DNA from 4 places in the Tardiphaga sp. GW821-FHT12E02 genome. Region 1 is predicted to be linked to each of the others. Evidence: predicted binding sites of a transcription regulator. Region 1 holds the regulator's gene; each other region holds the start of a gene.
What was found. The regulator LexA, encoded in region 1, represses DNA repair genes until DNA is damaged. The targets are predictions, from matches to a motif close to TGTTCNNNNTGTGTTCNG.
Positions count from the first base shown of each region.

Region 2: the regulator LexA is predicted to act here: its motif matches at 2,577-2,594, upstream of AC1RQ5_RS12170 (ImuA family protein).
Region 3: the regulator LexA is predicted to act here: its motif matches at 1,604-1,621, upstream of AC1RQ5_RS05425 (helicase-related protein).
Region 4: the regulator LexA is predicted to act here: its motif matches at 4,793-4,810, upstream of def (peptide deformylase).

Region 1 is NZ_JBXAQK010000001.1:3,397,607-3,405,645, forward strand. It holds gene AC1RQ5_RS16080 (glutamine--tRNA ligase/YqeY domain fusion protein) at 1-1,028, shown strand, start outside; gene AC1RQ5_RS16085 (ComEC/Rec2 family competence protein) at 1,234-3,501, shown strand; gene lexA (transcriptional repressor LexA) at 3,508-4,218, opposite strand; gene AC1RQ5_RS16095 (GNAT family N-acetyltransferase) at 4,574-5,152, opposite strand; gene AC1RQ5_RS16100 (Orn/Lys/Arg family decarboxylase) at 5,149-7,524, opposite strand; gene AC1RQ5_RS16105 (molybdopterin molybdotransferase MoeA) at 7,664-8,039, opposite strand, start outside.
Region 2 is NZ_JBXAQK010000001.1:2,585,185-2,593,223, forward strand. It holds gene AC1RQ5_RS12160 (UdgX family uracil-DNA binding protein) at 1-1,044, opposite strand, end outside; gene AC1RQ5_RS12165 (putative DNA modification/repair radical SAM protein) at 1,193-2,434, opposite strand; gene AC1RQ5_RS12170 (ImuA family protein) at 2,656-3,456, shown strand; gene AC1RQ5_RS12175 (Y-family DNA polymerase) at 3,344-4,936, shown strand; gene AC1RQ5_RS12180 (error-prone DNA polymerase) at 4,933-8,039, shown strand, end outside.
Region 3 is NZ_JBXAQK010000001.1:1,138,156-1,146,194, forward strand. It holds gene AC1RQ5_RS05420 (DUF3108 domain-containing protein) at 321-1,190, shown strand; gene AC1RQ5_RS05425 (helicase-related protein) at 1,681-5,064, shown strand; gene AC1RQ5_RS05430 (RNA-binding S4 domain-containing protein) at 5,251-5,520, shown strand; gene fdxA (ferredoxin FdxA) at 5,675-6,013, shown strand; gene AC1RQ5_RS05440 (CarD family transcriptional regulator) at 6,456-7,502, shown strand; gene AC1RQ5_RS05445 (M48 family metalloprotease) at 7,675-8,039, opposite strand, start outside.
Region 4 is NZ_JBXAQK010000002.1:410,008-418,046, forward strand. It holds gene AC1RQ5_RS29480 (DNA polymerase III subunit gamma/tau) at 1-1,274, shown strand, start outside; gene AC1RQ5_RS29485 (YbaB/EbfC family nucleoid-associated protein) at 1,290-1,610, shown strand; gene recR (recombination mediator RecR) at 1,626-2,228, shown strand; gene AC1RQ5_RS29495 (hypothetical protein) at 2,245-2,688, shown strand; gene AC1RQ5_RS29500 (GIY-YIG nuclease family protein) at 2,800-3,102, opposite strand; gene AC1RQ5_RS29505 (AmpG family muropeptide MFS transporter) at 3,232-4,593, opposite strand; gene def (peptide deformylase) at 4,956-5,477, shown strand; gene fmt (methionyl-tRNA formyltransferase) at 5,758-6,690, shown strand; gene truA (tRNA pseudouridine(38-40) synthase TruA) at 6,690-7,430, shown strand; gene AC1RQ5_RS29525 (bifunctional sugar phosphate isomerase/epimerase/4-hydroxyphenylpyruvate dioxygenase family protein) at 7,446-8,039, opposite strand, start outside.

The DNA of each region.
Region 1 (8,039 bases):
ACGATTTTGCGCATGGCCAGTCGGACGCGATCGAACATGTGACGCATTCGATCTGCACCCTCGAATTCGAGGATCACCGGCCGCTCTATGACTGGTGCCTGGACAATCTGCCGGTGCCGTCACGGCCGCATCAGTATGAATTCGCACGCCTCAACATGACCTATACGCTGCTGTCCAAGCGCGTGCTCACCGAGCTCGTGCGCGGCGGCCATGTGTCAGGCTGGGACGATCCGCGCATGCCGACATTGGCCGGTTTGCAGCGCCGCGGCATTCCCGCCGAAGCGCTGCGCGAATTCGTCAAGCGCATCGGGGTCGCCAAGGCGAATTCCACGGTTGACCTGTCGATGTTCGATTTCGCCGTGCGCGAGACGCTGAACCGCACGGCGCAGCGTCGCATGGCGGTGCTGCGGCCGTTGAAGGTCGTCATCGAGAATTATCCGGAAGGACAGGTCGAGCAACTCGACGCCGTCAATCATCCCGATGACGCCTCGCTCGGCAGCCGCCAGATCCCGTTCAGCCGCGAGCTCTATATCGAGCACGAGGATTTTATGGAGGAGCCGCCGAAAAAGTTCTTCCGCATGGCGCCGGGCCGCGAGGTGCGGCTGCGCTACGGCTATTTCATCACCTGCAAGGATGTCGTGAAGAACGACAAGGGCGAGGTGGTGGAGCTGCGCTGCACCTATGATCCCGAAACCCGCGGCGGCAATGCGCCGGACGGACGCAAGGTGAAGGCGACGATCCATTGGGTCAGCGCGCAGCATGCCGTGCAGGCCGAAGTGCGCGTCTATGAGCAGCTGTTTGCGACGCCAACGCCGGAAGCTGCGAATTTTGCATCGCAGATCAATCCGAATTCGCTGGAAGTCTTGACCGGCGCGATGCTGGAACCGTCGCTGGCGAGTGACACTTTTGACGGCGCAATCCAGTTTGAACGGCAGGGCTATTTTTGCCGTGACAAGGACTTTGCGCCCGGCAAGCCGGTGTTTAACCGCACCGTCGGCCTGCGCGATAGTTACGCCAAGCTGGCGTAACTTGTCGGATGGGTTGAGCAAAGGTGCGTAAGCGCCGGAGCGACAACCCATCGGCCGAGCTTGCCGCAACGACGGAATGATGGGTTTTCGCTGCGCTCAACCCATCCTACGGTTTCGAGATTAGTTTCATCATTCCCCATCCGTTCCGCTAGCCGCACGCTGCCCTTCCGATAGCATTCGGGCGGGCAAGCGTGGCGGGCGGCTCATGGCGCAAAGCGGGGGACGGCAGCGCAATCAGGCGAGGGCGGTGACTTGGCCGCCATCGGCGGCGGCTGGCGCCCGCCCGTCCAATCACTCCTGGACGTTGTCGTTCGATGGGCTGCGTGCCTGGGCGCAGGCGGAAGCCGGCCCCGGCCGTCTGCTGCCATGGGTCCCTGTGGCCTTCGGTGCCGGCATCGCACTGTATTTTGCGGCCGAGCGTGAGCCCGTCGCTTGGGCGGCTGCTGCAACAGCGGGTATTCTTGCCATCGTGGCCGTGCTGCTCAGACGGTCGCCTGCCTTTCCCTGTATGCTTTTCGCGGCTGCTATTGCTGCTGGCTTTGCCACGGTGACATGGAAGAGCACACGCATCGCCCATGAGGTGTTGGCGACACCGCTGTTCGGCGTTGCACTGACCGGCTTCGTCGAGACCCACGAGGAGCGTGAGCGCAGCGATCGTTTCGTCTTGCGCGTGGCGACGATGGAAACGCAGCGCGATGCCGTCCGGCTGACACGCGTGCGGCTGTCGGTGAAAAAGGGGACGGCGCCTGCGGTCGGCAGCTTTGTCGAACTCAAGGCGCGGCTGCAGCCGCCGCTCGCGCCGTTGCGACCCGGTGGCTACGATTTCGCGCGTGATCTGTATTTCCAGGGCATCGGCGCGTCCGGCTTTGTCACCGGCGCAATCCGGAAGGTCGATCCGCCGACGCCGCCATCGCACCACCTGCAATATGCTGCCACGATGCAGGGGATGCGGGACGCCATCGACGCGCGCATCCGCGCTTCGCTCTCGGGCGATAACCGCGCAATCGCGACGGCGCTGCTGACCGGACGGCGCGACGCGATTTCGGCTGATGTCAACGACGCCATGTTCATCTCGGGCCTCGGGCATGTGCTGTCGATTTCCGGCTATCACATGGCTGTCGTAGCCGGCGTCGTGTTCTTCGTCGTCCGCGCGCTGCTGGCGCTGGTGCCTGTGCTGACGGTCACGTTTCCGATCAAGAAAGTGGCGGCCGTGGCGGCGCTGCTTGCCGCACTGTTTTATCTGCTGCTATCCGGCGCCGAGGTCGCGACGCAAAGATCTTTCATCATGACGGCGGTGGTGCTGATCGCCATCATGGTCGATCGCCGCGCCATCACCTTTCGCACGCTGGCAATCGCGGCTCTCATCGTGCTGATCGTAACGCCGGAGGCGCTGGTGCATCCGAGTTTTCAGATGTCGTTCGCGGCGACGCTGGGGCTTGTGGCGCTCGTGCAGATCGGCATGCCGGGTCTGTTTGCGACATCGGAAAGCTCGACGACGGCGCGGATTGTTCTGTGGGGTGGGCGTGAACTGGCGTTGTTGCTCTTGGCGTCGCTGGTCGCCGGTCTCGCGACGATGCCCTACGCGGCCTATCATTTTCACCGCGTCACGCCCTATGGCATCATCGCCAATCTGTTGGCGATGCCGGTGGTGTCGGCGCTGGTGATGCCGGCAGGGCTGCTCGGGCTTGTCGCCATTCCGTTCGGCTTCGACAGCGTGTTCTGGCACGTCATGGAGATCGGCCTGCAATGGATGATTGTCGTGTCCAAATGGGTGGCCGGGTTGCCCGGTGCGATCGGCCGTGTGCCCGCCTTCGGGACGGGGCCGCTGATTGCCGCCAGTTTTGGGATCGTACTGCTCGCCTTGCTGCGCACGCCGTTGCGTTATGCCGGGGTCATTGCTCTCGCGGTTGCTATGGCCTGGGCGGCGGCCAGCAAACAGCCTGACATCCTCATTGCCGGCGACGGTCATAGCGTGGCCGTGCGCGGCCGCGATGGGCGGCTGCAGGTGATGCGCAGCGGCAAGGATGCGTTTCTCGTGAAGGAATGGCTGGCCGCGGATGCTGATGCGCGGCTGCCCACGGATCAGTCGCTCGGCGACAGCGTGTCGTGCGATCCCTCAGGCTGCGTGGCAGCGCTCAACGATGGCGCCCTGATTGCCCTCACACTGCAGCCCGAAGCGTTCAGTGAGGACTGCGAGCGCACGGCGGTCATCGTGACGATGAGGCAGCCGCCGGCCGATTGCCGGGCGATGGTGATCGATCGCGAGGCACTGCAAAGTCAGGGAGCCACAGGCCTGCGGCGCGTCGGGAACGGCTTTGTCGTGGAGGCATCACGCGCGCGCGGTCTGCAGCGCCCTTGGGCACGGGCACCTGATGATGTCGCAGAAACTGCAATATCGACCGGCCAACGCGCACGCCAGGGACCGGTCGATGCAACGCCGACGGAGACGGATCTCCAGCCGGACGATCACTAAAAGCGCTCAGTAGCGGCGATAGAGACCGGTGAGCTTGCCCTGGATGCGGACGCGGTTCGGCGGCAGGATGCGGACTTCATAGGCCGTATTCGCCGGCTCCAGCGCGATCGAGGCGCCGCGGCGGCGGAAGCGCTTCAGGGTGGCTTCCTCGTCGTCGATCAGCGCGACCACGATGTCGCCGGTGTCGGCACTGTCGGATTTCTGGATCAGCGCCATGTCGCCATCGAGGATGCCGGCGTCCTGCATGGAATCGCCGCGCACCTCGAGGGCGTAATGTTCGCCATTGCCGAGCATGTCCTGCGGCACGCTGATGGAGTGGCTGCGGGTCTGCAGCGCCTCGATGGGCGTGCCGGCTGCGATCCGGCCCATGACGGGCACCGAGATGGTGCGGCCGCCGTCATCCTCACTGGCAACCGGTGCCGGAGCAGAGCGGCTCTTGCCGAGATTGCCTTCGATCACGCTTGGCGTGAAACCACGGCGGCCGGTGGGGGCTGCGGTGGTGAGTTCGGGCAACTTGATGACTTCGATCGCGCGGGCGCGGTTCGGCAGGCGCCGAATGAAACCGCGTTCTTCCAGCGCCGTGATCAGGCGGTGGATGCCGGACTTGGAGCGTAGGTCCAGTGCATCCTTCATTTCGTCGAAGGAGGGCGGCACACCGGCTTCCTTCAGCCGCTGGTCGATGAAGCGGAGCAGTTCATATTGTTTGCGCGTGAGCATCTGAAGCCATCCTTAGTTGGCAAGGCCTTCAAGCAACGATTGTCAGGCCGCCGCGTGTGTTTCAGGACCTCGTTATCGGCGATCAATCAGACCGTCGGTCGAGGGCAGTCACGAGTTTGGGCACTCTCGATTTCACTAAGCCGCAGAATCTCGAAACAAATCATGAACGAACACTATCTGTTCCGTACATGTTCCGCAATGGCTAATTTCGCCTCAAGGATGCGTTGCTGACCAGAAAACGCGGACCGTAGGATGGGCCGAGCGCGTGCGCGAAGCGCCGGCGTGAAACCCATCATTCCGTCGATGCGGCGGGCTCCGCCGATGGGTTTCGCTGCGCTCTACCCATCCTACAAGATCACAGAATCCGCTCGGACAGCGCCATCGGCGGTGGCGGAGTGGTCACGCCGGCCGCCAGGGATCGCTGCACCATGACCGTGTCGGCCCAGCGGCCGGAACGGTAGGCGACGCCCGCCAACACGCCGACCCGCGCAAAGCCGAAATGATCGTGCAGGCCGAGCGAGGGGGCATTGTCGGCGTCGATATAGCCGATGATCTGGCGGAAACCGGCGGCGGCGCAGACATCGATCAGTTCGCGCAGCAACCGGCCGCCGACGCCTTTGCCGGTGTGCTCGTGATGCACATAGATCGAGTGTTTCACGGCATAGCGATAGGCTGGTCGCTTGCGGAACTGGACCACATAGGCATAGCCGACGACTTCGCCGCCGCGCGTTGCAACGATGTGCGGGAAGCGTTTGTTCTTCAGGTTCTTGCGACGATCGCGCAGATCGTCGGGCTGCATCGCATCGGCATCGCTGACGCCTTCCTCTACGCCTTGGCGGATGTGGCGGCGATAGATCGAGAGCATCGCATCGACATCGCTGTCGCGTGATGGCCGGACGATGATCGGGGTGTCGGTCGCCTCTTGCGAACTCACTTGCGGGGATCCCGCTCTTCGGAGACCACGTAGGTGTAGAGCCGGATGCGGCCCGAGGCATCCACCTTGCGATAGATGCCCTGGATTTCGACGTCGAAGCCCGGGAAGGTGTTGAAGCAGGTTTCGAACATCTTGAGATAATCGATCATGGGCTGCGCGCGCGCCGTGAGGCGCTCGCCTGGCACGATGGTCGCGATGCCCGGCGGATAGACAACGAAGGGCGTGGTGGCGATGCGGCCGGAGATCTCGTCGATCGGCAGATAGTCGACGTCGTTGCGGACCAAGAGGCGCGCGGCGTCATGGGGCGACATGGCGATCTCCGGCAGGTGCTGGTCCATGAACTGCCTGGCCTGCAGGCCGCTGACATCGGCATTGCGATAGAAGCGGTGCATTTCGCCGCACAGATCGCGCAGGCGCACGCCGGCATAGCGGGCCGGGCGGCGGCGCGCGAATTCGGGGATGACGTCCTCGAGCAGGGCGTTGTCATCGTGGAAGCGCTTGAAGGCCACGAGGCCAGAGACTAGCGTGCCAGCCTTGCTCGCCTCGACGCCGGGGGTGAGCAGGAACAGCAGCGAATTCAGGTCGTTCTTCTCGGGCACAATCTGGTTTTCGCGCAGATATTGCGCAACCACCGGCGCCGGAATGCCGTGCTCGGCATAGTCACCGGTGGTGCGATCGAAGCCCGGCGTCAGCACTGTGAGCTTGTTCGGGTCGGTCATCGCGAAGCCGGCTTCCATATTCTGGAAACCGTGCCACTTGGCATCCGGCGAGAGCTGCCAGAAGGCGGGATTGGTGGCGAGCTGATCGGTGCTGATGCTTTCCCACGGCACGCTGTGAACCGCGCCGGACTGCGCGACGTCGGGAATCTCCACACGCACCGGCACGAAGGGCTCGAAGAACCAGCGGCGCTCGGGCCGGCTTTCCTTTTCCTCGAATTCGCGGCGCACTGCGCGCATTTTCTTGCGCAGCTCGATGCCGAGACGGATCGTGTCGTCCCACAGCACTTCGCCCGAGCGGCCCTTCATCATCTGCGCGCCCACATCGAGCGATGCGAACAGCGGATAGAACGGCGACGTTGAGGCGTGTTGCATGAAGCTTTCGTTGAAGCGGCGATGCTCGACACGGCGCTTCTGGCCGCGGATGTGGCGATCCTTCATGTGGATCTGCGACGCCTGCGAGAACGAGGCGAGCTGCTTGTGGGTCGATTGCGTGGCGATGATGCCGGGCGACTCCGGGCCGAGGTCCTTCAGGCCCATGGCGAAGCGGCCGGCATAGAGCGGGTGGAATTTCATGAAGCCCGCCCACGCCTCGTCGAACAGGATGTACTCGCAGAGATGTCCGATCCGCTTGATGATCATCTCGGCGCTATAGATGGTGCCGTCATAAGTGCATTGTTCGATGACAGCGACGCGGAACGGACGCTCGCGCTTCCAGGCGTCGGGATCGGTGACCATCGGATTGGTGCGGATGCGCTCGCGCAGCGCTTCCTCGCTGAAGGCGTCCCAGTTCATCGGGCCGATCAGGCCCCATGGATTGCGCTCGGTCGGCACATAGATCGGCGTGCCGCCGGAGATCATCAGCGCGCCATGCAGCGCCGCCTTGTGGTTGTTGCGGTCGAACAGCACGAGATCGCCGTCGGTCACAAGCGCCGACAGCGCGACCTTGTTGGAGGTCGAGGTGCCGTTGAGCACGAAATAGGTCTTCTCTGCGCCAAAAATCTTGGCGGCCTCTTTCTGCGCCTGCAGCGCCGGGCCTTCGTGGGTGAGGAGGTCGCCGAGATCGAGCACGGAATTGTCGAGGTCGTCGCGGAACACGGCTTCGCCGAGATGCTCCATGAACACGCGGCCGATCGGCGAGCGGCTGTAGAACACGCCGCCATTGTGACCGGGGCAGGTCCAGAGCTGGTTGCCTTCCTCGGCATAGTCGACGAGGGCGCCGAAGAACGGCGTCTTCAGCGTCTCGGCATATTGCTTGAGGCGGCTGACCAGGTTCTTGGCGATGAAGGGCGGGGTTTCTTCCGACAGGAAGATGTAGCCGTCGATGAAATCGAGCACCTCGACCGGAATGTCTTCGAAGCGCTGGCGGCGGATCAGCAGCATGATCGGGAAATCGAGGCCGCGACGACGCATCAGGTTGATCAGGGCTGCGGTCTTGCCTTCAAGGCCCTTCTTGCCCCAATCCACCACCATGCAGCCGATGGCGGCATCGGTCTGCACGGCAATCGCCGCGTCTTCCAGTTTGCGCGCCTTGACCACTTCGAAGCCGGATTTCTCGATTTCCTCGACGATCTGGTTGAGGCGGACGCCTTCCAGGTCATCGGCGTCGAAGGTCGGCATGGCGAAGAGGAAGTTGAAGCGCTTGAAATAGTCCATGAACGGGCACCGAATCTGTTGTCTGCGCTCTCTGTCGCCGCGTTACGTGACAACTTGGTGACCGAGGGCCGGCGGAATTTATGATGGGCTATGCCCCGGCGGACAACGCCTGAGGAACGTGTCGGTTCGCGGTATTCCGCTAAGTCGGAAGGCGAATGATCCGGCAGGGATCGCCGGCCTTGGCGGGCGGGGCGTTTGGCGGGCGCACCAGCAGGCCTTCAGCCACGGCAAGATTGCCGAGCAGCGAGGAGTCCTGCTTCGTCACCGGCGTCGCCACCAGTTTGTCGTCCTGCCATTCGAGGCGTGTGCGCAGGTAATCCTCGCGGTGGTCGTTGCCGGCGAGATCCCGCCCGAGGATGGCGGCTTCGCGAAAATGCTGGACCTCGCTGCGGCCCGCCAGCGCGCGCAGCAGCGGCACCATGAACAGGAAGCCGCAGACATAGGACGAGACGGGATTGCCGGGCAGGCCGATCACCCGCATGGCACTGCGGCGGCCATGCATCATCGGCTTGCCC
Region 2 (8,039 bases), 810 kb from region 1:
GAGCATCTGGCCGGCCGGACCGACAAATGGCTTTCCGGCCAGGTCTTCCTTGTCGCCGGGCTGTTCGCCGACCATCATGACCGAGGCTTGTTTCGGCCCTTCGCCAAACACGGTCTGGGTCGCATCCTTCCACAGCGCGCAGGCGCGGCAATCGGCGGCCTCATCGCGTAGCGCGCTGAGGCTGTTGTCGTTCGAGTGCTCGGCCGATGCGGTGTGTGATCTCGTCATGGCGTCCTCGCGGCGCTGCGGCTTTTTCGGCTCCTGCGCCTCGGCTGCAATCATTTCGCCCGTAACTCGTTCCGCCTTCTCGATCAGCGGCTTGATCAGCGCCGCTTCGGGCAGGTTGCGCCAGTATTTCTTCGGCATCTCTTTCTGCATCGCCTTGGTCTTCAAGCGCGCCGGATTGAAGATGTTGGCGTAATAGGTCAGCCAGACCTCCTCGAGCCGATCGCTCGATGGCGCCATGGATTTATCGACGCCCGGCGAGAACGACACTGTGTGTCCGTCCCAATGTGCACACAGATCCGGCGTCAGGATCGACCACGCCATATCGGCAAAGCGCCGCGCGAAAAACGGCGCGCCCAGTTCGACGATATGATGCTCCGGCTCGAACCAGGCGACGAAATGCGATTTCGGCTCGCGGCCGATTTCGCGAAACCGCACGAAGGCATGCATCTTGTGCTCGTCGCGGCGGATCGCCTTGGCCATGCTTTCCAGTTTTGTGGTGTCGGGATCGGTGGCGAGCTGCAGCAGGTCATGATTGCCGCGCAGCCGCCACAACATGCGATAGAGCAGGGCAAAGCGCTGCGGGTCGCGATGCAGGATGACCTGCTTGGCCAGATCGACGAATTGCGCGGGCACATTGAATGTGCCGCGAATGTCTTCGAGCGGTGCGCTCTGCGTGGCCGGAAACAGCTCCGGCTCATCGCCGCCGGCGACGAGCCACGTCACATCCGCAGGCGCAACACCATTCATCGCCAGCAGACGCGCGGCCTTGCGCCAACCGTCGAAATCAGTCTCGCCATCGAGCGTGATGGTGTGCATTTATGATCCCTTGCAACAATCTCCGTCCTCATCCTGAGGAGCCGCAAAGCGGCGTCTCGAAGGATGCTGGCCTGGCACTTGTGGCCCATCCTTCGAGACGCCGCGCGTTGCGCGGCTCCTCAGGATGAGGGAGGAGCGTGTTGCGCGTCTAGAAAGCGAAGCCCAATTGCTTGGCTTTCGGCTTAAAGCGTTCGGCCAGTTGCGCGCTGTCGAGCAGATGCACCGCCGGTCGGTGATCGGGAAGAACGATGAACGGCAATGCCTTGTTCCGCGGAATATGCAGGGCTGCGAGATCGCCCACGCGGATCGATGAAATCCGCCGCGTCTCGATGATCCGCTGCACGGCCCGCGCACCAAAACCGGGCACGCGCAGCAGGTCCTCGCGGCTGGCGCGGTTGATGTCGAGCGGGAAACGGTCGCGATGGCGCAGCGCCCAGGCGAGTTTCGGATCCATGTCCAGCGACAGCATGCCGTCATTGCCAGCCACGATCTCGTCGGCATCAAAACCGTAGAAGCGCATCAGCCAGTCGGCCTGATAAAGCCGATGCTCGCGCATCAGCGGCGGCGCGCGCAGCGGCAATGAGCGGCTCGCATCGGGGATCGGGCTGAAGGCCGAGTAATAGACGCGCTTGAGATTGTAGGAGCCATAAAGATTGGCCGAGGTCTTGATGATGGTGGCATCATTGGCGCTGTCGGCGCCGACGATCATCTGCGTGCTCTGGCCCGCTGGCGCAAAACGCGGCGCAGTTCGGCCGCGCGGCGTCGGTTTGGCGCCCTCGCGTGCTTCATCCAGCTTCAGCCGTAAACGTCCCATCGTGCGGCGGATCGCACGCACGTCCTTTTCCGGCGCCAGATGCTTCAGGCTGCCTTCATCAGGCACTTCGATATTGATCGAGAGCCGATCCGCATATTTGCCGGCCTCGGTAATCAGTGCCTCATCCGCTTCCGGAATGGTCTTCAAATGGATGTAGCCGCGAAAGTGATGCTCTTCGCGCAGTTTGCGCGCGACGGCGACCACTTGCTCCATGGTGTAATCCGCGCTGCGGATGATGCCCGATGAGAGAAACAAGCCCTCGATGTAATTGCGCCGATAAAAGTCCAGCGTCAGCTGCACCACTTCATCGACCGTGAAGCGCGCCCGCGTCACATTGCTGGAGGCGCGGTTGACGCAATAAAGGCAATCGTAATTGCAGGCATTGGTGAGCAGGATTTTGAGCAGCGAGATGCAGCGGCCATCCGGCGCATAGGAGTGACAGATGCCCATGCCTGCATCGGTCGAACCCATGCCCTTGCCGTCGCGGGAATCCCGCTTCTCGGTGCCGCTCGATGCGCATGAGGCGTCATATTTGGCGGCATCCGCGAGGATCTCCAGCTTGCGCTTCACGTCCATTCCAAATCCTTCCAAGTCCGCCGCAAAAATTTGGGTCGCGGTCCCCATCACAACCACTTGGTTGTGATCCCCATCGCGCCCGCAAAAATTGAAACGCGGCCGCAATGATCCGATTGACTCAGCCGAGCCTCTCGGCGTTATATAGAACGTATCATGAACAAATGGGCCAGTCACGGGTTCATTGAAAACCCGTCACTGGCAAAGATTTTGAGGAGCGGCGCATGACCGGCGCACGCATAGACACGCTTGCGCGCCTGCGCGGCAGCATCGAACGGATCGAAGGGCATGAAGATACCACGCGCCTCGATCGCGTGGCGCTCGGCCATGCCGAAGCGGATGCAGTGCTGCAAGGCGGCCTGATCAGCGGAACCCTGCATGAGGTGTTTGCGCTGGAGACACGGCAGGTCGGCGCCGCCACAGGCTTTGTCGCCGGCATTGCCCAGCGCCTGAGCAAGAGCAAGCCGCTGCTCTGGATCCGGCAGGATTTTGTCGCCCGCGAAGCAGGTGGCCTGTCGATGAGCGGGCTCAATGAACTCGGCCTCGATCCGCGCCGCATCGTGCTGGTGCAGGCGGCCGATCACGAGATGGCGCTGCGCGTCGGTGCCGATGCGCTGGCCTGTGATGCGCTCGGCGCCGTGGTGCTCGACCTGTGGGGCGAGGTGCGCGCCTTCGATCTCGTCGCCAGCCGCAAATACACGCTGGCCGCGCAAAATTCCGGCGTCAGCTGCGTGATGCTGCGCACCTCCGCTCTGCCGATGGTGAGTACGGCGGAGACGCGCTGGGTGGTGCAGGCCGCGCGTTCGCCGCCGACAGCCGCTTGGGAAGCCTGGGGCGCACCGATCCTCGACACGCAGCTTGTTCGCAATCGCCATGGCCAGACCGGCCGATGGATCATGGAATGGAAATGTGATGAGTGCCTTTTCCGTGAGACGGCGCATTCTCAGCCTGTGGCTGCCGCGCCTGCCGACCGACCGCATCAAGCGCCAGCGCGCCCGCAGCGGCGCGTTGCACGACGCGCATAGACCGCTGATATCAGCCGCCAAGGAAAGCAATGCCTGGCAGATCACGGCAGTGAACGATGCTGCGGCAAAACTCGGTCTTGAGATCGGCCTGCCGCTCGCCAATGCGCGCGCGGTGTGTCCTGATATCGATGTCTGCGATGCCGATCCCGTCGCCGATAGCGAGTTGCTGAACGCCATCGCCGACTGGTGCGATCGCTTCACGCCACTGGTCGCGCTCGATGCGCCGCACGGCCTGTTCCTCGACATCACCGGCTGCGCGCATCTGTTTGGCGGCGAGGCCGGCTTGATGGACCAACTCTGCGCCACGCTGACCAAGCAGGGCTTTATCGTCAGCGCCGCGATCGCCGGCACGTCGGTCTGTGCGCGCACGCTCAGTCGTCACCGGCATGGCCGCATCGTTGCGGCCGGTGATGAGGCGAGGGCCGTGAAACCATTGCCCCTGCATCCGCTCGGCGCCGATGAGGCGATCATTCGCGGGCTGCGTCGCGCCGGCCTCAAGACCATCGGCGATGTCGCCGCACGCGGCCGTGCCGAAATCACCGCGCGTTTTGGCGCAGCTTTTACGGCGTTGCTGGAAGCGGCACTTGGGCAAAGCGACAGCCCGATCAGCCCACGAAAACCGCTGCCGGATTACATCGTCGAGAAACGCTTCCCCGAGCCGATCGCGACCGACACCGTCATCACCGCAACGCTGACGTCACTGGCCGGCATGCTGATCGCCGCGATGGACAAGCAGGGCAAAGGCGCGCGCCACCTCCAAGCAGCCTTCTTCCGCACCGATGGTGTGGTGCGCGTGATCACGGCGCAGACCGGGCAGGCGGTGAATCGGGTCGAGGTCGTCGATCGCCTCTTTCGCGAGCGCCTCGACGCCATCGCCGATCCCCTCGATCCCGGCTTCGGCTTCGACATGATCCGGCTCTCGGCCAGCCACACCGAAATTGTAGTGCAGCAGCAGAGTGATCTCGATAGCCGCGCCCAGGACAATGACGAGGTGATCGGTCTCGTCGATCGTCTCTCGGCACGGATCGGCCCGCGCCGTGTATTCGTGCATCTGCCGGTCGATACGCATATCCCGGAGCGCGCGGCCGATCCGATGCCGGCGCAATGGGGCCTGATCGAAGCGTCTCTCGCGCCATGGCCGCTGCGCATCACCGGCGAACCGCCGCTGCGACCATTGCGTTTGTTCGAGCGGCCTGAGCCGATCGAAGTGGCGCTGGCCGAATTTCCTGACAAGCCGCCCAAATATTTCACATGGCGACGTGTCAATCACATCGTGCGCCGCGCCGAAGGTCCGGAGCGCATCGCCATGGAATGGTGGCGCACGCAGGAGCCACAGCCGACCCGCGATTACTTCCGGATCGAGGACGATATCGGGCAGCGGCTGTGGATTTTTCGCGATGGGCTTTACGGCGAAATCCTGGACGAGGAGGAAAAAAAGCGCGTCGATCCGAAATGGTTCGTCCACGGGATGTTCGCATGACGATTCCGGCCTATGCCGAGCTCGGCATCACCACCAATTTCTCGTTCCTGCATGGCGGCTCGCATCCGGAAAGCTATGTGCATCAAGCGAGCAGGATCGGCCTGCCGATCATCGGTATCGCCGATCACAATACGCTGGCAGGCGTGGTGCGTGCCTATAGTGAATTGGGGAACAAGGACGTTCCGCATCCCCCGCGTCTGCTGATCGGTGCGCGTCTCGTCTTTATGGATGGCACGCCTGACATCATCGTCTATCCCCGGGATCGCGAGGCTTATGGGCGGCTATGCCAGCTCCTCAGCCGTGGAAAGCTGAGGGCGGATAAAGGCGACTGTCATCTCACGCTGGCCGATCTGACCGATTTTGCCGAAGGGCAATTGTGCATCCTTTCTTTGCCGCATCGGTTCGACAAGGTCACGGCACTCAAAACGCTGGATCGCCTAACGCGCACATGTCCCGACAATGTCTGGCTCGCTGCGAGCTTCCTGCATCACGGCGACGACAAGCGGCGTCTTGCACGGCTCGAACGTATCGCAGGCACAGCCCGCGTACCGCTGATCGCGAGTAATGAGGTGCTGTATCACGCGTACAGCCAGCGACCCTTGCAGGATGTGCTCACCTGCATTCGCGAAAAGACGACGATCGACAAGGTTGGTCGTCGGTTGCAGGCAAATGCCGAACGCCATCTCAAATCGGCCGCCGAAATGGCGCGGCTGTTTAGCGATTATCCCGACGCCATTGCGGAGACGATCAGGTTTTCGGAGCGCATCACCTTCACGCTCGCTCAGCTCGAATATCAGTATCCCGACGAACCCGTTCCGCCGGGAAAGACGGCGCAGGGGCATCTCGAAGACCTGACTTGGGAAGGGTATCGCCGGCATTTTCCCAACACCGTTGATGAGGTTCTGGAAGCTACCTTGCGCAAGGAGCTCGCTCTGATCAGGGAGCTTAAATACGCCCACTATTTCCTGACCGTTCACGACATCGTCCAATATGCGCGCAGCCAGAACATTCTCTGCCAGGGGCGTGGCTCGGCAGCGAACTCCGCCGTTTGCTACATGCTCGATATCACCTCGGTAAATCCTGCTGAAGTCGACCTCCTGTTCGAGCGTTTTATTTCCAAGGAGCGTCTCGAGCCGCCGGATATCGATGTCGATTTCGAGCACGTTCGCCGCGAGGAGGTGATGCAATATGTCTATCGCCGCTATGGTCGCCATCGCGCGGCGATCATCGCCACCGTCATCCATTATCGTCCGCGCTCGGCGATCCGCGATGTTGGCAAGGCGCTCGGGTTGACGGAGGACGTCACCTCATCGCTGGCCGACACCGTATGGGGCAGCTGGGGCAAGGGCCTCAACGAGATGCAGGTGAAGCAGGCCGGGCTCGATCCGTCCAATCCGGCGATCGTGCAGGCGGTTGCGCTGGCAACACAGTTGATCGAATTTCCGCGCCATCTCTCTCAGCATGTCGGTGGCTATGTCCTCACGCAGGATAATCTCGACACCTATGTGCCGATCGGCAATGCGGCGATGGATGATCGCACCTTCATCGAATGGGACAAGGACGACGTCGATACGATGAAGATGATGAAGGTCGATGTGCTCGCGCTGGGCATGCTGACCTGCATCCGTCGCTGCTTTGAACTGATCTTTCGGCACAAGGGGCTACGTTATGAGCTGAAGGACATTAAAGCAGAAGCCAAGGACGCGCCGCCGGTTTTCGCGATGCTCCAGCGCGGCGAATCTCTTGGCGTCTTTCAAGTCGAAAGCCGCGCGCAGATGAACATGTTGCCACGGTTAAAGCCAAAGACGTTTTATGACCTTGTCATTGAGGTCGCGATCGTGCGTCCTGGGCCGATCCAAGGCGATATGGTGCATCCCTATCTAAAGCGCCGAGAGATGAATCCCGCGGATATCGAATATCCTGCACCAAAGGGCGCCGACAAGAATAAGAACGAGCTCCGAGATGTCCTGCATAAAACGCTTGGCGTTCCACTGTTTCAGGAACAGGCGATGCGCATCGCGATCAAGGCGGCAGAATTCACGCCTGAAGAAGCCAATGGCCTTCGTCGGGCAATGGCGACATTCCGTAATGTTGGCACCATAGGAAGTTTCGAAGAAAAGATGGTCGGAAACATGGTCCGCCGAGGCTATGACAGGACGTTCGCCGAGAATTGTTTCGAGCAAATCAAGGGCTTCGGCAGTTATGGTTTCCCGGAAAGCCATGCGGCTGCTTTCGCGCAACTCGTTTATGTGTCGTCATGGCTTAAGTGGTTTCATCCTGACGTCTTCTGTTGTGGTCTTCTGAATTCGCAGCCAATGGGGTTCTACGCACCGTCGCAGATCGTACAGGATGCCCAGAAAAACGATGTCGAGGTCCATCCGATCGACATCTCGTATAGCCACGCGCAAAACACGCTTGAGGGCATCGGCGGCAAATTTCACGCCGTCCGTCTCGGTTTCCGCCAGATCGATGGTTTCAAGTGGGCCGATGCAGATGAGGAGCGGCTAAGGCAAAGCAAGAACAATCCGCCGCCTCCTTCAGAAGACTGGGGCGCCCGCATTGTCGCTGCGCGTGAGAAACGCGCCTTCACCACCCTCGAAGATTTTGCCCGCGACACTGCATTGCCGAAGCGCGCGCTGATCATGCTGGCCGATGCCGACGCATTTCGCTCCATCGGGCTCGATCGCCGCGCGGCCCTGTGGGCTGTGCGACGCATGCCGGATGACGTGGCGCTGCCGCTGTTCGAAGTGGCAACCGCACGCGAACTGTCCGATGAGAACGCAGCGCCGCTGCCGCAGATGCCGCGTGCCGAAGAAGTCGTGGCGGATTACCAAACCATCCGGTTGTCGCTTAAAGGCCATCCGATGGAGTTTTTGCGTACGATGTTTGCGGCGGAAAAGGTGATGACCTGCGCGACAGTTGCTGCGTCGCCGAACAACACGCCGGCGCGTTGTGCCGGCGTCGTGCTCGTGCGGCAGCGGCCCGGCAGTGCCAAGGGGGTGATCTTCATGACGCTGGAGGATGAGACCGGCATCGCCAACATCGTGGTGTGGCCAAAGGTGATGGAGACATTCCGCAAGGAGGTGATGGGCGCACGGCTGAT
Region 3 (8,039 bases), 2.3 Mb from region 1:
TTTGGAGCTGCAAACGTCAAGACGAGTCACACCAATGACATGGACCAAAAGACTTGGCACGCACGCCACGGATTGGGATGACACCCGCCGGAACCGGCCCGCTTTGCAAGGGGCCGCGCTGGCAACGCCCCGCTATAGCCGGTCTCGGCGGCGGATACCACAGCGAAGTGGTTGGAAACGCGCCTGGTTCCCATCATATAAAGGACGTATTCCAGCCGGACACGCATAGACATGCTTCGCCCATGCGCAGTGGCGCACCGAGCCGTATTCATATGCCGCGCCACCGGCCCCGGATGACGAGACGTGAGGTAAGACAGAACGTGCGTTGCCCCGGCCCCCGCAAAACCGCTTTTCGATCAGGCTTCGCGCTGTGGCTTTTGGCCGGGCTGTGCGCCATAGGCGCGCTCGCCGATAGCCGGCCGGCCGCGGCGCAGGGCAAGGTCGAGGCCAAATATGAAGCCAGCCTCGCGGGGATTCCCGTCGGCCGCGGCACCTGGGCCATCGACATCACCGAGGACCAATACAGCGCGGCGGCGACCGGCGGCACTGCGGGGCTGCTGAAGGCGTTTTCCGGCGGGTCGGGCTTCGGCCAGGCGCAGGGGCGCGTGGTCGCGGGCCAGCTCGGCCCCACCAATTATGCCGCCACCACCACCTCGGCGAAGAAGTCCGAGGCGATCAAGATGCAGATCGCGCTCGGCTATGTGAAAGAGTTTTCCATCGAGCCGGAGCTGTCGGACGATCCCGAGCGCATCCCGGTCACCGATGCGCATCGCCGCAATGTGATCGATCCGATGACGGGCTCGCTGCTGTCCGTGCCCGGCACCGGCAATCTGCTGGCGCCGGATTCGTGCCGCACCGGCACGTCGATCTTCGACGGCCGCATGCGCTATGACATCAAGCTCGATTACAAGCGGATGGAGCAGGTGAAGGCCGAGAAGGGCTATCACGGCCCGGCGATCGTCTGCGCCGTCTATTTCACGCCGATTGCCGGCTATGTGCCGGACCGCGCCGCCATCAAATATCTCGCCGCCCAGCGCAACATGGAAGCCTGGCTGGTGCCGATCGCCGGCACCCGGATTCTGGTGCCCTATCGCGTGACGATCCCGACCCCGCTCGGCCAGGCCATGCTGGAGGCGACGGAGTTCGTGACCACCGCCGCGCCGGCCAAGGCGGCGGCGAAGACGAATTGAGGAATGGTCGTAGGATGGGTTGAGCGGCGGCCGCAGGCCGACGCGACAACCCATCGGCGGAGCCAGCCGCGAGGTTTGAATGATGGGTTTTCGCTCCGCTCAACCCATCCTACGGCGCTGCCTCCGTGTTGCCACAAGACATGCGCGCAAACCCGCGCGGCAGACGCCCGGGTCTTGCGGCAAACCAGCGGCGGCAGAGGCAAACCAGCGGCCGTCTTGCGGCATCACGGCGGCACCGCGCCTGTTGACTCTTTTGCCGATCGGAGTCCGTCGGACTTAGCTTTGTCCACAAGGATTCACAGGCCTTGTTGCCCCGTCACAAACTTGATCTAGTGAGGACATTCGACACGCGCCGCGACATCTTGGGGCTGGGGCGCGGGTGAAGGTGTCGAGTCACCGATTCGGGCCGGTTTCGTTCCGGAGTCGTTCCGATCGCTGCTTTTTCAGCCCCTTGCCTTGACAGAAGGCCACGCGGAAATACTTGAAAATCATGGCCTTTTCCTCCCCGCCCGGCAATGGCCGCGCGCCCGGCGCCGGCGTCACCGCCGTCCTCGGCCCCACCAATACCGGCAAGACCCATCTCGCCATCGAGCGGATGCTCGCGCATTCCTCTGGAATCATTGGCCTTCCGCTCCGCCTCCTGGCCCGCGAGGTCTATAACAAGATCCTCGCCCGCGTTGGCCCGGAGGCGGTAGCCCTCGTCACCGGCGAAGAGAAGATAAAGCCGTCAAAACCACGCTATTGGGTATCCACCGTGGAGGCGATGCCACGAGATCTTGATGTCTCGTTCCTGGCCGTGGACGAAATCCAGATCGCCGCCGACCTCGAACGCGGCCATGTCTTCACCGACCGCATCCTGAATCGCCGCGGCCGCGACGAGACCCTGCTGCTCGGCGCCGCCACCATGCGGCCGATCGTCGAGAAATTGCTCCCTGGAATCAACGTGGTAACCCGCCCGCGGCTGTCCACGCTGGAATTCGCCGGCGACCGCAAGATCACCCGCCAGCCCCGCCGCACCGCCATTGTCGCGTTTTCCGCCGACGAAGTTTATGCCATCGCCGAACTGATCAAGCGCCAGCACGGCGGCGCCGCAGTCGTCCTCGGAAGTCTTTCTCCGCGCACGCGAAATGCGCAGGTGGAGATGTTTCAGACCGGCGATGTGGACTATCTCGTCGCCACCGATGCGGTCGGCATGGGCCTCAATCTCGATGTCGATCACGTCGCGTTTGCCTCCGACCGCAAATATGATGGCTACCAGTTCCGCCGCCTCACGCCCTCGGAGTTTTCCCAAATCGCCGGCCGCGCCGGCCGCGCGACGCGCAATGGCACCTTCGGCACCACCGGCCGCTGCGAGCCGTTCGAGCCCGAGCTCGTCAACCAGCTGCAGAACCACATCTTCGAACCCGTGAAAGTGCTGCAGTGGCGCAATTCCAGGCTGGATTTCACGTCGATTGCAGCCTTGCAGGTCTCGCTCGCCGAAACACCGCGCCATGAATCACTGACACGTGCGCCAATTGCGGAAGACCTCCGCGTGCTCGATCACGCCGCCCGCGATCCCGACGTGCGCGAGATGGCGCAGGGCAAGGACGCGGTCGAGAAATTGTGGGACGCCTGCCAGATTCCTGATTACCGCCGTGTCGCGCCCGCCGCGCATGCGGAGCTGGTGGTGACGATCTTCAACTTTCTGATGAAGCGCGGCCGCATCCCGGATGCCTGGTTCGGCGCCCAGATCGCGCAGGCGGATCGGACCGACGGCGATATCGACACGTTATCGGGCCGGATTGCGCAGATTCGTACCTGGACCTTTGTGGCAAATCGTCCTGATTGGCTCGCAGATGCCGAACATTGGCAGGGAATCTCCCGTGAATTGGAAAATAAACTGTCAGATGCCCTTCATGAGAGGCTTACAGAGCGTTTCGTTGATCGTCGTACCAGTGTATTGATGCGCCGCTTGCGGGAAAACACGATGCTGAATACTGAAATTGGTAAGACGGGCGAAGTTGTTGTCGAGGGCCACACGATTGGCCGGCTCGATGGTTTTACATTCTTGCCCGATGCGGCCGAAGCCGGCTCCGATGCGAAGGCCTTGCAGGCCGCGGCATCGAAGGCGCTGGCCGGCGAGATCGACGCGCGCGCGGAGAAACTCTCCAATGCGCCGGACGATCAGCTCGTGCTCACATCCGACGGCACGCTGCGCTGGACCGGCGATGCGGTGGCCAAGCTGGTCGCAGCCGATGACGTGCTGCATCCGCGCCTCCGCATCATCGCCGACGAGCGCCTCACGGGCGCGCCGCGCGATGCCGTGCAGGCCCGTCTCGATCTGTATTTGAAGACGCATATCGAAAAGCTGCTCGCGCCGCTGTTCGAGCTCGCAAAGGCCGAGGACGTCACCGGAATTGCCCGCGGCATCGCCTTCCAGCTCAACGAAGCGCTGGGTGTGCTGGAGCGGCAGAAGATCGCGACCGAGATGAAGGATCTCGATCAGCCGTCGCGTGCCGTGCTACGCAAATATGGCGTGCGCTTCGGCGCCTATCACATCTATTTCCCGAATCTGCTGAAGCCGGCCGCGCGTTCGCTGGCGGCGCTGCTGTGGGCGCTCAAGCAGGACAATGTCGATATGTCCGCGCTGTCCAGCGCGCAGCATCTCGCAGGCTCCGGCCGCACCTCGTTCCCGGTCGATAAGGAGCTCGGCCGCGATGCCTATCGCGTGCTCGGCTATCGCCATGCCGGCGAGCGCGCCGTGCGCGTCGATATTCTCGAACGTCTGGCCGATCTGATCCGTCCTGCTCTGTCGTGGCGCGAGAATTCGCCGGGCGACAAGCCGGCGGGCGCCTATGACGGCCGCAGCTTCACCGTGACCCAGGCGATGACCTCGCTGACCGGTTCGGCCGGTGAAGACTTTGCCTCGATCCTGCGTGCGCTCGGTTATCGCATGGAGAAGAAGCCGGCATTGCCGCCAGCACCGCCGAAGCCGCTGGCTGCGACGACGCCGATCGAAGCTGCGACGGCTGATGCAGCCGTCGAAGCGCCGACGGCTGCGCCCGTGGCCGATGCTGCGCAGGGTGATGTTGCTCCGGAAGCGGCGGCAACTGAAGCCGTTGCTGCTGAGCCCGTTGCTCAGACTGAAGTCACCGAAACTCCGGTGACTGAGGACGCACCCGCACCGTCGTCAGCCTCGCTGCTGCCGGATGTGTCGCCGGTGGCAAGCGAGCCTGTCGTTGAAGCGCCCGCGGAAGCGGCGACTGAAGAAGCTGCGCAGGTTGAAGCCGCGACGTCGGAGTCGGCCCCCACCGAGACTGCGACGGTTGATGCAGAAGCGCCCGCGACGGAAGCCGCTGCACCTGCCGAGCCCGAAATGGTCGAAGTCTGGCGTCCCGGTGGCCGTTCGGATGAACGCCGTCCGCCGCGCCATGACCGTAATCGCAATCAGCACCGCCGCGACAACAATGCCGGCCAGGCTGCGGCTCCGGCCGGGCAGGCCGAAGGCGCAGTCGCCGACGGCAACCGCGGCAATCGTCCCGATCGCAACAATGGCGGCCGTCGCGACCGCGATGGCGATCGTGGTGGTAACAAGGATTTCCGCCGTCCGCGCACCGATGCGCCGGCCGGTGGCGCCCCGAATCGCGAAGCCCGCGGCGATCGCAACGACAAGGGCGGCAGTCGTCCGCCGCGCGACCAGCGTTTCGGCGGCGGCAAGGGCAAGTTCGGCGACAAGGGCCGCGAAGGTGGTCGTGACCGCGATCGCAGCGGTGGCGGCGCCACGCGTCCGTTCGCAACGAGTGCCGCACCGCGCGAGCGAGGCGGTGCCATCGATCCGAATTCGCCATTCGCGAAGCTCGCAGCGCTCAAGGAGCAGCTGGGCAGCAAGGAATAAGATTTCGTCCGAGTTCCGTCGCCATCCTTCGAGACGCACGCCTGCGGCGTGCTCCTCAGGATGAGGGGGAGAGTGGAAGCGGGTGGCAGTGTCCATCTCAGACCCTCATGGTGAGGAGGCGCGAAGCGCCGTCTCGAACCATGAGATTGGACGCTCCCGCAGGATTTGCCGCAGCTAAGGTGCCCGTTGGAACGACAACGCCTCGACAAATGGCTGTGGCATGTGCGGGTGGTCAAAGCCCGCACCAGCGCTGCTGCGCTGGTCGAGGGCGGCAAGGTGCGGGTCAATGGCGAGCGTCAGAAGTCGCCCGGCCATGGCATCAAGATCGGCGACGTGATTACCGTCACGCTCGATCAGGCTGTCCGGGTCATGAAGGTCGAGGCATTTTCCGAGCGACGGGGGGATGCAACCGCGGCTCGCGTGCTCTATACGGATTTGCAACATCCGCCGGAGTAATTATCTCAGGTGGAACAGCCCGACCAAAGCCGGTTCGTGGCAAAATCCTTCTCTATGATGGAAACGCACTGATCCAATCCGGCCGCATGTCTTGCGGCGTGGGGGTGGGTGCGCTACGCAACCGTCAAAATATCGATCGTTTCCGGAGCTTTGGATGACTTACGTCGTCACCGACAATTGCATCAAGTGCAAGTACACCGACTGCGTTGAGGTGTGCCCCGTGGATTGCTTCTACGAGGGCGAGAACATGCTGGTCATCCATCCGGATGAATGCATCGACTGCGGCGTGTGCGAGCCTGAGTGCCCGGCCGACGCGATCAAGCCGGACACCGAAGGCAATATCGAGAAGTGGCTGCAGATCAATCTCGAGCATGCCAAGAAGTGGCCGAACATCACCCAGAAGATCGATCAGCTGCCTGAGGCCGAAGAATTCGACGGCCAGGAAGGCAAGTACGAGAAGTTCTTCTCGGCTGCGCCGGGGAAGGGTGACTAAGGGCTATCCTTAGGCTTTGAGCCACCTGGATACCTCTGACGACCTGAAATTTACCCTGACCTTGATTATGACCAGTTCGCGGCCGCCAGGCGGTCACGAGGGGGCATAAATCATTGATTTTTGCGGGAAATGTGCTATTATAGGCACATTCAAGAAGCTGGACCGCGTGGTGCCGCTCGTTTTGGCCCTGCCGGGTTCCCGTTTAACAAAAATCAAACAGGGGCGTGGCAGTTTCCGCGCACAGGCCGTGTCACAGAAAACGCGTAAAAAGAGTATTTCTAAGCCTTCGAAGAAGACGGCTGCCGCGAGTCCAATTGCGGGCAAACGCAGCGTGAGCAAAGGCCCAGCACGGCCCCCTGTCAAGGACACACGGACGACGACCCGCACCGCGGCCAAGGTTTCGCCAGTCAAGGCTCCGACCACCAAGGCCGCTCCGGCTAAGGTGTCTGCTGCCAAAGCTCCAGTTAAGGCTCCCGCCAAGGCCCCCGCGGCCAAGGCTCCGGCAGCCAAGACCACTGGTGCGAAGACGGCGCCAGCCAAGACCTCTGGTGTGAAGGCTTCACCGCCTAAGGCCCCTGTTGCCAAGGTCGGCGCGCCCGAGTCCGCCCAGAACAAAAGAAGTGAAATGCCGAACAAGACTGCCAAGCCTGCCGCCGAGAAGGCTGCTCCCAAGACTGCCGCCAAGTCCTCGACCGTGAAGTCCGCTGCGACCAAGGCTGCTGCTGCGAAGCCGGTGGCCGAGAAGCCGCGCACTGAGAAGTCGTTTGCGCCGAACACTACGGCGTCGGCGATGAAGGCTGCTGCTGCAAAGGAGCAGGCCAAGGCTGCTGCGGCTGAGAAGCCCGTCGCTCCGAAGCCGGCGGCGCCGGCTGCGCGTGCCGAGGAGCCGAAGAAGGTTGCGACCCAGCGTCAGGGCTTCAAGACCAATGAATATGTGGTCTATCCCGCTCATGGCGTCGGCCAGATCCTCGCCATCGAGGAGCAGGAAATTGCGGGCGCCAAGCTCGAACTGTTCGTCATCAACTTCCTCAAGGACAAGATGACGCTGCGCGTTCCCACCGCGAAGGTCATCAATGTCGGCATGCGCAAGCTGTCGGAGCCGGCGCTGGTCAAGAAGGCGCTGGAAACACTGAAGGGCCGTGCCCGCATCAAGCGCACCATGTGGTCGCGCCGCGCGCAGGAATATGAAGCGAAGATCAATTCGGGCGACATCGTCGCGATTGCCGAAGTGGTCCGCGATCTGTTCCGTTCGGACTCGCAGCCCGAGCAGTCCTATAGCGAACGCCAGCTCTATGAAGCGGCGCTCGATCGTTTGTCGCGCGAAATCGCTGTCGTTCAGCATGTCACCGAGACCGAGGCGATCAAGGAGATCGAAGGCCAGCTCGCCAAGAGCCCGCGCCGCGGCGCCAAGGCTGAAGATGGTGCCGAAGCCGGTGCGGATGAAGCCGATGATGGTGACGAGGATGTCGCCGAGGACGAAGCTGCATAAGCAGCGGCGCTCCGAACAAGTTCAAAAGCCCGGCCGAAAGGTCGGGCTTTTTTGTTGTGTGACACGCTCCGCTTGTCGTCGCCCGGCTCGACCGGGCGATCCAGTGAACACCGTAGCTATCGAGTCCACTGGATCACCCGCCTGCGCGGGTGATGACATGAGACGTTGATGTTCAATCCACTACGATCTTCACGCGATCGCGCGGCTTGACCTGCGCATTCGCCTCAAGCCCGTTCATCACGCGAAACCGCTCCATGGGGCGATCGACGCCGCTCATGCGGTGCGACAGCGATTCCACGGTGTCGCCAGGCTGGACGTTGATGACCTTCAGGCGCAGCGGGCGCGCGGCCTGGATTTCCGCCAGCGTCAGGCGGCGGAATGAGTTGACGGTCTCGCGCGCGTTGCGCTCGCTTTCATTGGTCTTCTGCTTGGCGGCGAAGATGAAGCGGTAGACGTCGCTGCCGAAGCGCAGCGCGTAGACACGGAATTGCCACTGGTCGCCGCGGGCCAGTGCCGTTGCGGCTGGGAAGCCGTTGA
Region 4 (8,039 bases), on a different contig from region 1:
CGCGCTGCCAGCGCTTCGACCTGCGCCGCGTCGATGCCGATGTGCTGATGTCGCATCTGTCGAACATCGCCGGCAAGGAAGGCGTCGAGGTCGAGCCGGAAGCGCTCGGCATCATCGCGCGCGCAGCCGAAGGCTCGGTGCGCGATTCGCTGTCGCTGTTCGATCAGGCGATTGCTCATGCCGCGGGTCTCGTGAAGGCCGATGCGGTCCGGCAGATGCTTGGCCTCGCCGATCGCACCCGCGTCATCGATCTGTTCGATTCGCTGGCACGCGGCGATATCGCCGCGGCCTTCAAGGAATTCCGCGAGCAATACGATGTCGGCGCCGATCCGATCGTGGTGCTGAGCGACCTCGCCGAATTCGTCAATTTCGTCACCCGCGTCAAAATCGTGCCGGCGACGGCCGACAATGTCGCGTTCGGCGAGACCGAGCGCCTGCGGGCGCGAGACTTTGCATCAAAGCTTTCCATGCGCGTGTTGTCGCGGATGTGGCAGATGCTGCTGAAGGGCATCACCGAGGTGCAGGGCGCGACGCGTCCGGCTGCGGCGGCCGAGATGGTGCTGGTGCGCATCGCCTATGTCGCCGATCTGCCGACGCCGGATGAAGCCATTCGCATGATCGAACAGGGCGGCGGATCGTCGCCCGTGATTGGCAATGGCGGTGGCCGCCCCGCCCCGGCATTGAACGCACCCTCGGCGCAGTCGTCCACGCAGATGCCATCCATGTCGCCGCCCTCGGCGCCCACCATGTCGGGCGCACCGCGCGGCCCGACCATGCAGCGTGGCAATGCCGAGCCGGCGCCGCGGCCGCAGGTCGGCATGGCCGAAGCTCAGCCCGCGACGGTGCTGAAAATCTCGACCTTCCCCGAATTGATCGCATTGGCGGGCGAAAAGCGTGACCTGATGGTGCGCGGCGCGCTGGAAGCCGATGTGCGCCTGATCCGCATCGAGGATGGCCGGCTCGAACTTGCGATGGAGCGCACCGCCGCGCGCTCGCTGATCAATGACCTCTCGCGCAAACTGGAAATGTGGACGGGCCGACGCTGGGCCGTGATCGTGTCGAACGAGCAAGGCCAGGCGACGATCCGCGAGCAGGTGCAGGAGCAGAAGAACGAACGCCAGCGCAGCGCCGAAGCCGATCCGCGCGTGCAGGCGGTGTTCGCGAAATTCCCCGGCGCCAAGATGGAAGTGCGTTTGCTGGCCCCCGAAATTCCGGAAGGCGACGACGACGCCCTGATCACCGATGATGGCGCCGACCCCGGCGACGACGATTAAAAACGAGGACGAGTGATGGCTGACTTTCTCGGCATGATGAAGCAGGCGGCGCAGCTGCAGTCGAAGATGAAGGCGATGCAGGAAGAGCTCGACCATGTGGAGGTCGAGGGCGTGTCCGGCGGCGGTCTCGTCTCGGTGCGCATGACCGCAAAGACCGAAGTGAAAGCCGTGAAGATCGATCCGTCGCTGGTGAAGCCGGAAGATGTCGAGATTCTCGAGGACCTGCTGGTGACTGCGCTGGGTGATGCGCGCCGCAAGGCGGAAGCGGCGATGCAGGAGAAGATGCAGTCGCTGACTGGCGGCCTCGGCCTGCCGCCCGGAATGGGCCTCGGCTAAAGGTTTCGAACGACCATGGCCTCCGTTGCCGGACCTGAAATCGAGCGCCTGATCCAGTTGTTGGCGCGATTGCCCGGCCTCGGGCCGCGTTCGGCGCGGCGGGCGGCGCTGCATCTGATCAAGAAGCGCGATGCGTTGATGACGCCGCTGGCCGGCGCACTGCAGACGGCGATCGATCGCGTACAGGTCTGCAAGGTCTGCAGCAATATCGACACGCAATCGCCATGCACGATCTGTACGGATGCAAGGCGCGATCCGACGACCATTGTCGTCGTGGCCGATGTCGCTGATCTCTGGGCGCTGGAGCGCGCGAATGCGGCGCCCGGCAAATATCATGTGCTCGGCGGCACGCTGTCGCCGCTCGATGGTGTCGGGCCCGGCGATCTGACCATCGATGCGCTGGTCGCTCGGGCGCATGCGCCGGAAGTGACGGAAGTCATCCTGGCGCTGAATGCGACCGTGGATGGCCAGACGACAGCACATTACATCACCGACCTTCTTCAGGAGGCCAATGTGAAAGTGACCCGCCTGGCGCATGGCGTGCCGGTGGGCGGCGAGTTGGACTATCTCGACGAAGGCACGCTGTCGGCGGCGATGCGACAGCGGACTTTGTTTTAAGACGGGACTGTTTTCGATGACACGATCTGGATTCAAGGCGCAGCTTTGCGCGGCGATGCTTGTGATGGCGGGCGCAGGGACTTCGGTCGCTTATGCGGCGTCAGATGCTGAGCAAGCGCCGGCCAAGCCGGTGGCGCCGAAGGACATGAAGCTGGGTGATGTGCTCCATGGCCAGCTCAATGCCATGCGCAGCCGCGATGCCAAGGGCAAGCGCGTGGATGTGTATCAGGTGGTCACCGAACCGCGCCGCCTGCCAGCGCCGGCGGGGCTGTGCAATCTGGAGACGGGGCCGGAGACGTTCGAGATCGTGGTCGCCGGTGAAGCGCAGGCGACGCAGCTGAAGCGACTGGTCGGCAAGGAAGTGGCGTTCAAGGTCGCCGAGGTTGCATGCGCCGAGCAGGCCGGGCAGATGAGCGAAGCGCTGGTGACGAAGTGGAGTTTGGTGGGGAAGACGAATTAGGGCGGCCATCTGCTCTGTTGTCGTCGCCCGGCTTGACCGGGCGATCCAGTAAACGCTGAGGCTGCGGTGTGTACTGGATCACCCGGTCAAGCCGGGTGATGACAAGAGAGGCTATGCCTGTCTCAAAAGTGCTGGATACAGATCATCCCAGTTGGGATTATCCTTCTCGATCAGTGCGATCTTCCACTCACGCGTCCATTTCTTCAATCGCTTCTCGCGATGGATCGCGTATTCGATGTGGTCGAAACACTCGAAGTAAACCAGACGATCGACGTCGTACTTCTTCGTAAAACCCTCGGCAGTCTTCGCTCTATGTTCAGCGACACGGCGGATGATATTGTTCGTCACGCCGATGTAGAGCGTGCCGCCGATGCGACTGGCCAGGATATAGACGTAGAATGTGTACGTCCGCATCACTGAAGCTCGTGAGCGCGCGTTCAGTCTCCATCTGTCATCGCCCGACTTGATCGGGCGATCCAGTATACTCACAGATGATTGTGTGTACTGGGTCACCCGGTCAAGCCGGGTGACGACAACGGGCGGCTAGATCTTCATCGGCCCCAACGCCGCAAAATGCCCGCGTCGCTGCAGCCACAGCAGCAACACCAGGCTTGGCACCGCCACAATCACACTGATCACGAAGAACATCGGCCATCCCGTCGCCTGCGCGACATAGCCTGCGCCGGCTGACAGATAAGTCCGCCCCACCGCCGCGAGCGCCGTCAGCAATGCATATTGCGTGGCCGTGTGCAGCGGATTCTTGCAGAGCGCGGAGAGATAGGCGACGAAAATCACCGTGCCGATCGCACTGGTGAAATTCTCGACCGAGATTGCCAGCGCCAATGCCCATTGATTGACGCCGACCAGCGCCAGCCAGGCGAAAGCGAGATTCGATACCGCCTGAAGCACGGCACCGATCCACAGGCTCGCCGCCAGCGAATAGCGCCGCGCGACAAAACCGCCGGCAAAACCGCCGATCAGCGTGGCGGCGAGGCCGACGCCTTTGACGATGGCGGCGTAGTCATTGCGGGTGAAACCGAGATCGATGACGAAAGGGGCGGTCATCGTGCCCGAGAACGCGTCTGTGAATTTGAACAGCACGACGAAAGCGAGTGCGGCCCAGGCGTCCTTGCGTGCAAGAAATTCGGAGAACGCGCCGATGGCGGCGCGCAGCACGCGCTGGAACGCGCTTTCGCCGCGGGTAGCCGCTTCGGCCTGCGCGGATTGCTCGGGTTCGGTGGCGAGCAACGCCGTGACGGTGCCGATCAGCACCATCGCGGCCATCACCACATAGCCCCACATCCAGGCGGAGGAGCGTGCGATACCGGTGGCCTCGAAGGCGCTGACCAGGAACAGGATGCCGGCGGTGGAGATCAGCATGCCGATTCGATACGCCGCCACATAGGAGGCCATGCCGGCGGCCTGCTCGCTCTCCGGCAGGCTCTCGACGCGAAACGCATCGACCACGATGTCCTGAGTCGATGACATCGCAGCGACCAGCAGCGCGCCAAGCGCCACGAACAGTGGAGAGCGTGCGGGATCGGTAAGTGCGAGCAGCAGGATCGCGGCGATCAGCAGCAATTGCGAAAACACCAGCCAGCCGCGGCGGCGGCCGAAGGCGCGGGTGAAGAACGGCACATGCAGCGCGTCCACCAGCGGCGCCCAGAGGAATTTCAGCGTGTAGGGCGTGCCGACCAGCGCGAACAGGCCGATGGTGCCGAGGTCGACGCCGCTCTCGCGCATCCAGACCAGCAGTGTCGAGCCGGACAATGCGAGCGGCAGACCCGAGGACAGGCCGAGCATCAGCACGATCAGCACGCGCGGCTGCAGATAGACCGCCATGCTCTCGCGCCAGGTGGCGCGGGGCTGCAGGGTGGCGTCGGGCGTATCGGGCGCTGTGGTCATAGGTCTGAACTCTTCTTCACCTCTCCCCATCGGGGAGAGGTCGCGCGCATTTGCGCGCGGGTGAGGGGGCTTCCGCAAGTGACGTCGCCTGCGGCACCCCCTCACCCGCTCCGGCTTCGCTGCGCTACGCCGGATCGACCTCTCCCCGGTGGGGAGAGGTGAACCGAGCGTCGCTGCTCAATTCGCAAAGACGCCGATCGTGAACAAAAAGTAAACGTCCATGGTTAATGAAGCGTTGAGCGATATGGTTAATCAGTCCTCAACAGCCATGGTTAATCCTTTCCTAACGGACATGGTTACCGCAAGGTTAATGCCCATCCCGCGCATTGACCGCGCAACACGCGCGGATTAAATCGCCCGCCATGGCCATTCGTGAAATCATCATTCTGCCGGACAAACAGTTGCGGCTGATCTCCAAACCTGTCGAGACGGTGACGTCGGAGGTGCGCAAGCTCGCCGACGACATGTTCGAGACCATGTATGACGCCCCCGGCATCGGCCTGGCGGCGATCCAGATCGCGGTTCCGCTCCGCCTGATCACCATGGATCTCGCCAAGAAGGATGACGAGGAAGGCGGCAAGCAGCCGCGCGTCTTCATCAATCCGGAGATCATCTCGGCCTCGGAAGAGCTCTCGGTCTACGAGGAAGGCTGCCTGTCGATCCCGGAATATTACGAGGAAGTGGAACGCCCGGCGACGGTGCGCATCCGCTATCTCGATCTCGACGGCAAGCTCGTGGAAGAAGACGCTTCCGGCCTGTTTGCCACCTGCATCCAGCACGAGATCGACCATCTCAATGGCGTGCTGTTCGTCGATTACCTGTCGAAGCTCAAGCGTGATCGCGTGATGAAGAAATTCACGAAGATCGCCAAGCGCGTGGGCTGAGGCTCGCCAGTCTCCCCTGTAATGACAGGGCTAGCGCATATGGCGCTTGAGCGATGGGGATAGCGTGCGGCCTGCATGGTTCGAGACGCCCGCTTCCGCCTTCGCTCTTCGAGCTACGGCGGACAAGTTGCGGGCTCCTCACCATGAGGGGCTTCTATAGCGCCATACTCGACCCTCATCCTGAGGAGCGGCCGCTTGGCGCGTCTCGAAGGATGGCCGCGGGATGCTTCTCACGGTTCTTATGCGATAGACCTGCCATGATGACCGAGGAAGCCACCACATGTCGCTGCGTCTGATTTTCATGGGCACGCCGGATTTCGCCGTGCCGACGCTGCTCGAACTTGTGGCCCACGGCCATGAGGTCGTCGCCGTCTATACGCGCGAGGCGAAGCCGGCCGGGCGTGGCATGAAATTGCAGCCGACGCCGGTGGCGCGCGAGGCGGAGCGGCTCGGCATTCCCGTGCTGACTCCGAAGACGCTGCGCACCGAGGAAGCCGAGGCGCAGTTTCGCGTCTTCGATGCCGATGCCGCCGTGGTCGTCGCCTATGGCATGATCCTGCCGCAGAACATTCTCGATGCGGTGCCGCTCGGCTGCTTCAACCTGCATGGCTCGCTGCTGCCGCGCTGGCGCGGCGCGGCGCCGCTGCAGCGCGCCATCATGGCCGATGATGCCGAGAGCGGCGTCATGGTGATGAAGATGGATGTCGGCCTCGATACCGGCGATGTCGCCATGGCCGAGCGCCTGCCGATCACCGACAGTATGACGGCGATGGACCTGCATGACGCGCTGGCGCCGCTCGGCGCCGACCTGATGGTGCGGGCCATGGGGGCGCTCGATCGCGGCGGGCTGCAACTCGTCAAGCAGAGCGAGCAGGGCGTCGAATACGCCGCCAAGATCGACAAGGCCGAGGCCAAGATCGATTGGACCAGACCGGCACGTGCGGTACTGCGCCACATTCACGGCCTGTCGCCGTTTCCCGGCGCATGGTGTGAGGTGGATGTGGACGGCGAGACGGTGCGGCTCAAGATCCTGCGCTGTGAGTTGGCGAAGGGGGCGGGGGCGCCGGGCGCGTTGCTCGACGATCGCCTGACCATCGCCTGCGGCGATGGCGCCATCCGCATCCTCGAACTGCAGCGCGCCGGCAAGCAGGCGATGAAGCCCGACGAATTTTTGCGCGGCACCGCGTTGAAACCGCCCATGCGGGTAAGCTGATGCCGCGCTACAAGATGCTCATCGAATATGACGGCATGCCGTTCTCGGGCTGGCAGGTGCAGACCGATGCCACGCTGACCGTGCAGGGGGCGCTGGAACGCGCGGCCGAGGCGATCTGCGGCGAGCCGATCCGCGTCCATGGCGCCGGCCGCACCGATGCTGGTGTCCATGCACTGGGGCAGGTGGCGCATTGCGACGTGCCGAAAATCCTGGTGCCCGGACGTTTTCGTGATGGCATGAATGCGCATCTGCGGCCGCATCCGGTGGCGGTGCTGTCAGCCGATGTGGTGCCGGATGATTTCGAGGCGCGGTTCTCGGCGATCAAGCGGCACTACATTTATCGCATCACCAACCGCCGCGCGAATCTCGCGGTCGATATGGGGCATGTGTGGCGCGTGCCGAAACCGCTCGATGTCGCGCTGATGCGCGAAGGCGCCCAGCGGCTGCTCGGCCGGCATGACTTTACGACGTTTCGCGATACCGAATGCCAGGCGAAATCGCCGATCCGTACGCTGGATCAGCTTGATGTGGATCAGGACGGCGAGGCGGTGACGATCCGCACCTCGGCGCGGTCGTTCCTGCACAGCCAGGTGCGTTCGATGGTGGGCTCGCTGGTCTGGGTCGGCCATGGCCGCTGGACACCGGACGATATGAGCGCCGCACTCGAAGCCAAGAACCGCGCCGCCTGCGGCATCGTCGCGCCGCCGGACGGGCTGTATCTCGCGAAAGTGGATTACTGACGTCGCCGATGCCGCTCAGCTGCGCGGCACGGTGATGGGCCGCGCCTCGCGGGCCTGTGCGGCCAGCCGGATGCCGGCATTAGGCGCGCCGAAACCCTGATAGTTTCGCCGCTCCACGATCTCGAAGAAGAAGCGTTCGTCGAACACGTTGGTGTAGATCTGGAAGAACTCGCCGTCGCCTTCGCGGTCGTAGAGGATCTGGTTGTCGCGCAGCGCCGCCATCAACCCGGCATCGAGGCCGTATTTGGCGTCCACATCGTCATAGTAATTGTCGGGGATGCGCAGGAATTTTGCGCCACGCGCGCGCATGCCGGCGACGGTCTTGAAGATGTCGTCGCACAGGAAGGCGATGTGCTGCACGCCGGAGCCGAAGAATGCCGAGATGAAGCGGTTCGACAACGTGCGCGTGGCTGAGGAGCCGTTCAGCACCATGCGCAGCGCCGCGTTGGGCGAGATCAGCGCCTGGCTCTGCACGAGGCCGACGGGATCGGGCACCTCCATGCCGGGCAGGCGCTGCAGATCGAGGATGCCGGTGTAGAACAAGAGCCAGGACAGCATCTCGTCATAGGGCATCGATTGCGAGATGTGATCGACTGAGATCAGATGATC